One region of the Exiguobacterium sp. s7 genome, then DNA from elsewhere that is predicted to be linked to it. Evidence: predicted binding sites of a transcription regulator. Region 1 holds the regulator's gene; the other holds the start of a gene.
The links. Region 1 encodes LexA, which represses DNA repair genes until DNA is damaged. Its sites were predicted from a motif close to CGAACATATGTTCG; they were not measured.

Region 2: the regulator LexA is predicted to act here: its motif matches at 3,449-3,462, upstream of KNP79_RS13685 (YolD-like family protein).

What each region holds. Positions count from the first base shown of each region.
Region 1 is NZ_JACSLO010000002.1:410,333-415,657, reverse strand. Features, by position in the region: gene tkt (transketolase) at 1-283, opposite strand, end outside; gene KNP79_RS04705 (DUF896 domain-containing protein) at 483-716, opposite strand; gene KNP79_RS04700 (YneB family resolvase-like protein) at 777-1,421, opposite strand; gene KNP79_RS04695 (hypothetical protein) at 1,494-1,730, opposite strand; gene lexA (transcriptional repressor LexA) at 1,937-2,557, shown strand; gene KNP79_RS04685 (metal-binding protein) at 2,557-2,997, shown strand; gene KNP79_RS04680 (DNA alkylation repair protein) at 3,085-4,185, opposite strand; gene glnA (type I glutamate--ammonia ligase) at 4,351-5,325, opposite strand, start outside.
Region 2 is NZ_JACSLO010000014.1:45,948-51,272, reverse strand. Features, by position in the region: gene KNP79_RS13700 (DNA cytosine methyltransferase) at 1-565, opposite strand, end outside; gene KNP79_RS13695 (DUF5057 domain-containing protein) at 793-1,356, shown strand; gene KNP79_RS13690 (AlwI family type II restriction endonuclease) at 1,349-2,947, shown strand; gene KNP79_RS13685 (YolD-like family protein) at 3,084-3,425, opposite strand; gene KNP79_RS13680 (JAB domain-containing protein) at 3,797-4,252, shown strand; gene KNP79_RS13675 (hypothetical protein) at 4,654-4,851, shown strand; gene KNP79_RS13670 (hypothetical protein) at 4,988-5,290, shown strand.

The DNA.
Region 1 (5,325 bases):
ATTTGAGATCGTCCATTGAGAGATCGTAACCAGATAAGTGAAGAAGCGAGTACAAGAGCATCGAACCGTGTCCCGCTGAAAGGACGAACCGATCACGGTTGAACCAGTTCGGGTTTTTCGGGTTGTGACGCATTTTGTCCGTCCAAAGTGTGAACGCCATCGGAGCCGCACCCATCGGCATACCCGGGTGACCTGAGTTCGCTTTTTGGACCGCATCGATTGAGAGCGTCCGAATCGAGTTAATCGCTAATAATTCTTTAGTAGTTGTTTCCACTAATTTCATCCTCTCTGTTGTTAACAAAGTTTCTACCCGTCATATTTTAGCACACTCATTCGTGTGTCACAACTAATTAATTAGTATAACACATTAAATGGAATCGTTTACTTCCTTTCGTTTGAAAACGCATCAATGAGTCCCCCTGATCAACGTTCGCGTATAACAAACATGCACATCCTATATGAAATAGGATGTGCATTCATGGTCATTCTGAGCGGTAACGTTCCTGCTCATCTTTTAATTTTTCTGGCGTTACGTCGTTTCCTTCCGGATCGACGACCTTCATTCCCATCATCTGTGATTTGAATGATTGGCGGAACGCTTGCAAATATTGTTGGCGCAGCGCTTGCTGCTCGTCCATCTCTTGTGGTGACAGACCATCTGTCTTTGCTTTGTTGGCGAGGAAATTGATTCGCTCCAACTGTTCAGGTGCTAGCATCGGGCTCGCCCCCTCTCTACTGAATTTGTCCTTCTACTGTACAAAATCAGCGAGCAGGAATCAAGTTTCTGGTACCGACACGTGTTCCAAGTAGCGCCGGTTCACGGTCGCTTTCGATACCTCATAACCAAAACCGCGGAGGGTGGCGGCAATTTCAGCGAACGTGAGTCCACGTTCACGCAATTGGACGATTTCTTCAATCGGAACTTCGATTCGGCTCCGGCCTCCCTGGTCATGGTGCTGGATATTCCGATGCGGATTAAATCCGTTCGCGACCGCCCGACGCATTCCGCGTGAAATTTTAGCGTTATGGATCTTTCGTTGATACTCTTCGACGACACTGACGATCTCGAGTACCATCTTCTCGGCGTCGGAGACGATATATTCATCGGACGACTGCATCGTCAACAAGCGCACGTTATGTTTCATGAGCGTATGCAAGATAGCGATTTTTGCATTTCCCCGTCCGAGACGGCTGTCATCGCTCACGAGCACGGCATCGAGATCGGACGTCGAGACGTGCTCCAATAGATCGAGCAGTCCCGCCCGATTGACCTCATACCCGCTCTCTTGTTCACTGATCACATCGACCACCTCAGCATCAAGACGTCTCGCCATCTGCTTCAATTCGTCCGCCTGACGACTGAGCGACGTCTCTTGGGTGGACTTGTTCGTCGATACGCGACAATAAATGACGACTCGCATCGCGTCACTTCCTTTCTTTCCATTCGCCCTCTACGATACACAGGATGAAGGGATGTTCGCAATCAGAAACGATTATTCGGCGGCGAACCACGTCGTCTTGTCGTCTTTTTCCTCATCCCGTTTAGCGAGAATGTGCGCTTCGAGCGTCTCCGCCTCTTTCAAGGCGACTTCTTCTTCAATACTGTGTTCGACTTTTTGTTCGGTCACGACGACCGCTTCGTTGTCACGAAGCTCTCCGACCGCGAAAAATACGAACATACCGAGTGCCAACATGCCGACTAAGATGATTCCATTGATTGTGTCTCTCATAATCATTGCCTCCTGGGAATAAGAATACACGTTCTCGAGAACGTCTGTTCGTTTATCTGTTCTCATCATAAAACAAGAACTTCTGTTCGGTCAAGCAGAAAAAAAACGAACGAATGTTTGTGCGCTCATGTGTTCTTGTGTTAAACTAAACCCATAAAGAATAGGATGCGTTCGCAGGTTATTCGACATAATCGAGGTGAAATCCATTGAAAAAAATGTCAGCAAGACAACAACAGATTCTTGATTTTATAAAAGCCGAGGTCCGGGCGAAAGGGTATCCCCCTTCGGTCCGCGAAATTGGCGAGGCTGTCGGGCTCGCATCGAGCTCGACTGTACACGGTCACTTGGACCGTCTTGAGAAGCGTGGATTGATTCGACGTGATAAGACGAAGCCACGCGCCATCGAGATTTTGGATGAAGAGATGTCCGTCGTCGAAGACCACGATGCCGTCATGTACGTGCCGGTCATCGGGAAAGTCACAGCCGGTACGCCGATCACGGCCATCGAGAACGTGGAAGAACACTTCCCGCTCCCGGCTCACGTCGTCGGTTCCGACAACGTCTACATGCTCTCTGTCTCAGGGGACTCGATGATTAACGCGGGGATCTTGGATGGGGACCGCGTCCTCGTCCGTCAACAGAACACGGCCGACAATGGAGAGATTGTCGTCGCCATGACGGATGAAGGTGAAGCGACCGTGAAGCGGATTTATAAAGAAGCTTCGAAAGTTCGCCTCCAGCCGGAGAACGACGAGCTCGAAGCGATGTATTTCGATAACGTGTCGATTTTAGGGAAGGTCATCGGTGTATACCGCACGATTCACTAATGGCTAGTGGCAAGACACATACCCGTACGAATCTCGTGGCAATCGGTGCTCTTGCGATTGCCACGCCTTTTATTGACATCGATGTTCCGACCGTGTTCCTGCTTGGCGCCCTCATCGGGACGTTCTGGCTCTCCCCGGATCTCGATTTGAAGTCGGACGCCTATTATCGATGGGGACCGCTTCGGGGCTTTTGGCTCCCTTATGTGAAGATTATGCCCCATCGGTCGTTATTCTCGCATTTTCCGCTCTTGAGCGATCTGATCCGGGTCATCTATCTCGGTTTCCCGCTCACGCTTCTGCTCACGGTCACGCCGTATGAGGAAGCTGTCAAATCGTGGCTCGACCTGAACGGGGCAGCATGCTTCTTCGGACTCGTTTTCGCGACGACGCTACATACGACGCTCGACTATGCGTCCACGTTCTTCAAACGTGCGTTTTAACCAGATCGTTATGCTACACACCCAAAAAGGGCAACCCGTCTAAATAGACAGGGTTGCCCTTTTTTGAACCGTTTATTATATAGAAGTTCAATAACTTTTATGCAACATGACACGATGTTCAGCCACTTCTCGTCCATTTACCAACAAGACGACACGATGCTTCCCTGGATAATGCCGACGGGTCGTCAAATCTGACCAGTCGTGCACTCTGGTCGCTGCAAGTCGCGCGCCCCCAGCGACGGTTCTATTCGCTAGCAAGAATGCTTTACGACTCGCTTTCCCGTTGGCCTTTATAAACTCAATCGCGTATTCGATACGAACATAAGCAGCATCCCCTGGACGAATGGACACATCGTACTGAATCTCGCACGCCTCCCCTATGCGGATCACGTTCGGATGTATAGAAATCGATGAGTCGACGGTTAAATTTGTTTCCTGCGTATAACCGAACATCGTTAACGCGTCAGGATGGGCTGACTTGATCAGTGTCCGGCATCCGTGTCTAATGATCCAATCGGTATGAGGATGCTCGCCCTGCCATCGTCGCGAGACTGCGAGTACAGCTTCTGGGTGATCTTTCGAGATATCGTTGAGGTTGTTAGCGACACTTTTTCTCACATATAATGATGGATCGTCTTTTAACAACTCTAAAATCTCCAACACTGGAGCTGGGTCTTCTTTGAACATCGGTAACGATTCCGCCCACGGAAGGCGAGGACGACAACCCTCACTCGCCAAACGCCGAACATGTTCGTTCGGATGAACGGCCCAAGCTGTCATTTGGTGCATCACACGCGTTGGTTCCCGCAATAAAAAAGACCTGATCGCAAATTCAGAAGACGACTTCTGTGTGAAGCGTTCGAGCGCTGACATCGAGCGCTCCCAATGCTCTTCCGCCTGTCCATACACCGCTACAAAGTCCGGAAAAAATAAGTATGGAAAACCGATACAATCATCTGCAATTTCAACCAATACGTCCAAAGCTGATTCGTAATCCTGTGGCAAATACTGACCGAGTTTTATCGAAATACGTCGAGTACGCCCTTTGAGTGCCAACTCTTCCCACGATTCATCTATGATTGATGCGATAAAAGCCTGTACGTCAAATGACGGATACACGGTTTGGATACGTCTTCCGAATCCCAACAAAAAGGTCTCATCATACACGTCTTTTAATGGTGTTGCCACTTCTCGTCCCCCTATCCCATTCCATTACATTTATAGTGATATACATTCTCCCTCATTATATTGATTAGTTGAAGCGAATTATAGAAAAAGAGTCCTGAATGAGCACTTCATATGAAGACTCGTTCAGGACTCTGATTTTAAAGGGAATATCCCTTATTAGTCGACTTAGTAGAGCGTCATGTACTGATCGCGTTCCCACTCTGTCACTTGCGTACGGAACATATCCCACTCGATTTCTTTCAACTCGAGGAAGTGCTCACCGATATGTTCACCGAGTGATTCCATGACGACTTTGTCGGTACGGAGTACTTCGAGCGCGTCGAAGAGCGTAGCCGGAAGGTCGTCAATCCCGTTAGCAACACGTTCTGGCTTGTCCATGACGTAGATGTTGCTATCGATCGGCTTCGGAGCCGCCATTTCTTTCTCGATTCCATCAAGACCTGCAGCCAAAAGCGTGGCCAAAGCGAGGTACGGGTTCGCCGCTGGGTCGACCGAACGTACTTCGATACGTGTCGAGAGGCCACGGGCCGCTGGTACACGAACGAGTGGTGAACGGTTGCGCGCGCTCCATGCTACGTAGCAAGGTGCTTCGTAACCAGGAACGAGGCGCTTGTATGAGTTGACAGTCGGGTTACAGACAGCCGTGAACGCACGAGCGTGCTCGAGAATCCCTGCCGTGAAGGCGCGAGCCGTGTCAGAGAGTTCCATTTCGCCGTTTGGATCGTAGAAGACGTTCGTGTCACCTTTGAAGAGCGACATGTTGGCGTGCATCCCTGAACCGTTGACACCGAAGAGTGGCTTCGGCATAAACGTCGCGTGAAGACCGTATTTCGCTGCGATCGTCTTGACGACGAGTTTGAACGTTTGGATGTTATCGGCCGTCGTGACCGCATCTGCGTATTTGAAGTCGATCTCGTGCTGACCTGGTGCGACTTCGTGGTGTGATGCTTCGATTTCGAAGCCCATGTTTTCGAGCTCGATGACGATCTCTTTACGGCAGTTCTCGCCGAGGTCGACCGGTGCCAAGTCGAAGTAACCGCCTTGGTCGTTGAGTTCGAGTGTCGGTTGGCCGTTCAAGTCTTTCTTGAAGAGGAAGAACTCAGGCTCTGGTCCGACGTTGAACGCTGTGAAGCCGAGCTT
Region 2 (5,325 bases), on a different contig from region 1:
GCTCTGCCAAATCTTTGCGAATCCCAACGATGATGATCCGGTGACGAGCCTGAGGGACGCCATAAAGTTCAAATTTATAGAGGTGAGGCGTCAATACATAGCCGCACTCTTCAAGCTCAGTCAAAATCTGAATGAACGCTTTACCTTCGTTGGCACTTTGAAGACCACCGACGTTCTCTGCGACGAAAAATTTTGGTTGATACTCGTTCAGTACTTTAACTCCATAAGAATAGAGAGGACCGAATGTACCGTTCAATCCATGCTTCTCACCTACTTGGCTGTAGTCATTACATGGGAATCCGAATGCGAAGCAATCGATGTCACCCAGGACAGACTTGTCTCCGATTGGAAGTTGTTCGACGGGTCCGTGATGGACGGAATTATCATCAATATCATCACAGATGTTGAAACGGAATGTTTTACAAGCTTGCTCATCGTAGTCGTTCGACCATTCATGTACGATCCGATATTCCTCGTTTGTCTCTGGATGAATCACGCGTGCATTTTTCGCACCAAGAGAAAGGCCACCTGGACCATTAAATAGTTCACCTTTTTTAAATATCATAATAAAACTCCTCACTGTTAATGCTAATAAAAACGAAAGTATGTTCTTGCTTACTCATAAGCCTATTCTACATCTCTTTTTAACAAATAGCAGCCCTTAAGCTCAAATTACAAAAACTAAAATACAGAAGGCTATCAAAGTAAAATCATTCAATGTCGAATGATTTCACTTTGATAGCCTGTTGTAATCTAAACTTAGCAACAGATACCTAAGAGGGGGAGGAACAATTGAAAGATAAGCGCCTTAGAAACTTAAGAGAGTTATGTGAAATGTACCTCTGTTCGAGTTTCATCACGGAAGAAATCATAAGTGCGTTCAAGGAACATTTGGCACAAAAGGATATCAGAAGGATCCTATCGGAAAAGACAGGACGAGAAGTCAACTCAATTTATCGAGACGAACGTGCCGGAAACGTCTTCAATGCGATCACGTTGATTCGATACTGGAAAGCCTCACTTGAGATGAAAGAAGAGCTGATGAATGGGACGATATCTTCTTTTACAAAAAACAGTGATCCATCAAATATCTCGATTCTCGAAATCCAAGAAATCATTAGAAAGTATGCAGAGACTATCGAATCGGTATCTGAACTCGATGGTGAAATTGAGTTTGATGAGGCAGTCGAAAATCATTTTGATGTCATCTATCGAGTCGTCGAATATTATGACAAAAATCCATTGCCGGGAAACCGAATGGTCAAAAAACAATTATTGATTGAATTGAATGAACGACCAGACATACGAGAACGTAAAAATAAAATGAGAAGCGAAAGGATGAAACGATATGGCTGAACGTAAAGTATGGTTTATCACACGACCGGAGAGAGATCCTCAATTCCACGCGGAGGCCGTCACTGCATTGAAAGAGGCGACAGATAATTTCACAAAGAAATGGGAAGGGAATCGAGAACTGCACAAGCACTATGAATCGGTCCTCGCGGCACATGGATTAAAGCGTAACAACGTAAGCAACGATGGATCAGGTGGACGTACGTGGTGTGCGATGTTAAAGACGTTCTCGTATTGTTACATCGACAAAGAAGGATTTGTAAAACCGACTAAGGTAGGGAAAGCTTTAGTAGACGGGGTCCAACCGTATGAAAATGTGAAGAAACAAATTCTTACGCTTCAAATTCCGAATGCCTATTTCATGGAAAAAGGATTCCGTCCGAAATTCGAAGAGGGATTCCGTATTCGCCCTGCGCGCTTTTTAATCAAACTCGTACAACGTGCAGATCTTGAGTATCGTCTATCTAAAGAAGAAATCACGTATTTTGTTTTAACCGCACAAAAAGACTCACAGGAACAAGAGGTTGTCTCAAAAATCCTATCGTTCCGAAGTGCGTCTCCAGAACAAAAAGAAGCAATGAAGCAAGAGGTCGCGGTTCACTACGATCATCGAGCCCGAAACGATAAGGCCGCTCGCGATTACTATCAGGCTCATTCAGACGTTGCACACACATTCATGTTGCTATGTGAGTATACAGGACTAGTTGAATATGAGAGAGGAACGTCGATTCTGAAAACAAATCTGTCTTTGGTCGAGGCGGCGATGAAGAGTATCGCTTACTATGATACGCGTTACCCGTTTAACACTCGTTACCTCATATCAGTGGAACGGATGGCCCAGAGCAGCGGCCTAGACATTGACAGCTACAAATCAAATGAGTTTGGTGACATCAAACCTGCCAATAACTCGGCTAAAATGGCCAAAAAAATTGAAGTCGCTTTAAGTAAAATCCCTACTCCCACAGAATGGACAGATGAAGAGCTTCTATCTTATCTCGAACCTATCTTCGGGAAACGCGATGCACTAAAAGCTGTGAGTGCGGTTCGAGCCGGACAAGGAACGATGAACCACCTTTCTGAAGATTTTGTAGAGAGATATCTAGGGGACATGACGCACAATGAATTTGAACGAACGACCACTGACATCTTGAAGGCAATCGGTTTCGAGACAATCTATCAGCCTAAAATTCAGGGTAAGCAAACAGAAATCGAAATTCTAATTCGTTCAGGTTCCATTCATGGCATCATCGACACCAAACATTACCCGAATGGATTTGGCTTAACGCAACAGCTCGCGAATTACATGGCATCAGAGTACATTCAAAACTATATGACATATGACGATAGCAAGCTTGAGTTTTATGGATATGTCACCTCTGGAGGCTTCACGGGTGAGAAAAAATTAAAGTCAATCACGTCTCTTGCGGAAAAATTAACAGGTGAAACGATCGAAGGATTAATGATCACGCGTGAGGTGTTGATTGGTTTTCTAGATTATTGTTTGGAGAATCAAATCCCTCGAGAAGAACGGGTCCGTTTATTTATTGAGAATGCTAAAAACAAAGGATTCAATGATTTAAAGCAATTCGTATAAATCAAAATACAAATCCAGTTATATAAGTGAATCGTGCCGCGAAGGGAAGAACAATTGTGTTCTTCCCTTCTATTTTTGGAAAGTCGAGGAGCGACACTTCGTTTCGTGACGCAGACTTCGAACAACCGCCAGGGCGTTAGTCTATCGATTGTTCGACGTGAATGATTGCCTCGAACGGCACATGGATGATCCCGTCCCTTTGATTGGCCAGCTCGACGGTCCGCTCCATGTAGTTTGTCCGGTGCACGAATCCTCTGAATCGTTTCATCTCCCGCTCCTCCACATATTTCACCTCCACCAGATTCCCACTGAAGATTGCATCATTCAGCACGTTTTCATAGACCGATAGGACCTGTTCATCGACATCGGGCATCTCGATCTTTTGAATTTCCTTGTAGTATTTCGTCAGTAGGGCCCTATGTTCGGGCATGAGAAATGGGATCCATTTCAGTTCGCCCCGATCGCGATACATCGTCATCATGATTCTCCTTCCATAAAAAACGAACATTAGTTCTTATTTTATACCCGGTTTATCTCATTTGAACAGCCTTTTTCGTGATTGGTGATCCGTGCGTCCTGTTTCCGTACTCTAGCTCGCTGGTCGTCGGTGCAAGGGACGTCAAAAAAATGACGCGCCCTCCGGTCCGTCTTCCTTCGCTTTTGGCTCAAAGCAAGGCTTTTCGCTCGTTGGCTACGGAAGCCTGGTCCTCCGTTTGCTCTACGCATTTTTTTGAGGCTCTCCCTGCGGTCGCCCTTGCACCGTCTCCCGACGCTCGCTGCGTTCCCGTCAACAGGACGCACAACGGTGTTCGTTCTGAGGACAGCTTATCCGAAAGGGGACAAACCATCATGGAACTATCGTCAATCATCGAGGTCATCCGTATCAAGCAAGAGGTTCGAGAGGAAATGGTCGCCCTCGAGCACGCCGTCATCCAATCACCCGACAATGCTCGGCAAATCGGGGCATCCTTTATCGGGGATGATGACCGTGAGGTGTTCCTCGTCATTATGCTCAACACGAAGAATCGGGTCATCGGCGTCCATCGGGCGCACGTCGGGAGCGTCAATTCGAGCGTCGTTCACCCGAGAGAAATCTTCAAATGCGCGATTTTGAACAATGCCTCGTGCATCATCGCCTGTCACCAACATCCGAGCGGGGACCCGAGCCCGAGCCGGGAGGATATCCTCGTCTCAGAACGGTTGCATGAAGCGGGTGACCTCATCGGCATCCCGGTGCTCGACCATCTCATCCTCGGTGCGGACGAGTCATATGTCAGCATGAAACAGCGGGGCTATATGGGTTGAACGGAATGGAGCGGGGCCGGGGGACCGGCCCTGGTCCGTCCGGTAAGAGCAAGGAGGAAAAACATACGTTTTTCTTTTACAAGATTGGCGACTCGCGTTGCTCTCGCCTGGATCCAGAATTCGAATCCGGGAAAAGGAATGTTTTCGCGTGGCGAAAACAAATGGTTTTGGTGAGAAGTCAAAGGCATAAAGAACTCGCGTTGCTCTGTTTTTTCATGAATGTGTATTTGCGATGTTTGGATTAATGAAAAATGAGTGCTTGTTTGGTGAAAATGGTCATTTTTCCTACGTAAGCCCTGGGCTTGTTTCAAACAAGCCCAGGGCTTATATGAAACAAGCCGAGATGTCGAGTGGTCAGATTCAAGGTATCGTTGAGCTATCAACAGGAGAGGATGATTCAAATGAGTCACACATTGGACCAACAAACGATCAAAGAGATGAAAGAGGTATTGCTTAGAAGACTTCCTGAACGGATGGACATCGATCCTGAGGCATTTGAGTTGGTAAGCATGGATATCCTTTGTGAGGTGAAAGAAGGGGAACGATTGAAACAGATGACGGTCTTCTTTAATACGAACACGCTTCAAGTACATAACTGATTGTTTCGAAATGTATACATGTATACTTGTATATTTGTATACACGCATACATTTTTATTTAGTGAGTCTTTGAACGAAGCGTGAATCGCATAAGTATTGGGAATTGGTCTATAAAAACTGAAAGGGGTGAGGCGTGATGGACGAGCGGCTACTTGATGACTATGCGTTCGAAGGGTTGGATCCGTTCGTCCGGTTCGATGAGGGACGGAACTCGCCTTATTTTCGCGTAGTGATCTATCTGGATGCGGAAGAGCATCCGATCAAGAGCGTATATCTATATGGGACCTGGGAGGTGGCGGATGGAGACGTCAGCTTCGTCGTCTCAGAGCTATCCAAGGGTGTATTCGAATATGAAGTGATGCATGTCCATTGGCTCATCAAGTATCGCTTCGAGGATTGGGGCGTGTCCGAGGACGGGGCCTGGGAGAAGAAATGGTGATCCGTGCTCATGCGTGAGCGTCTAACGCCTTAGGG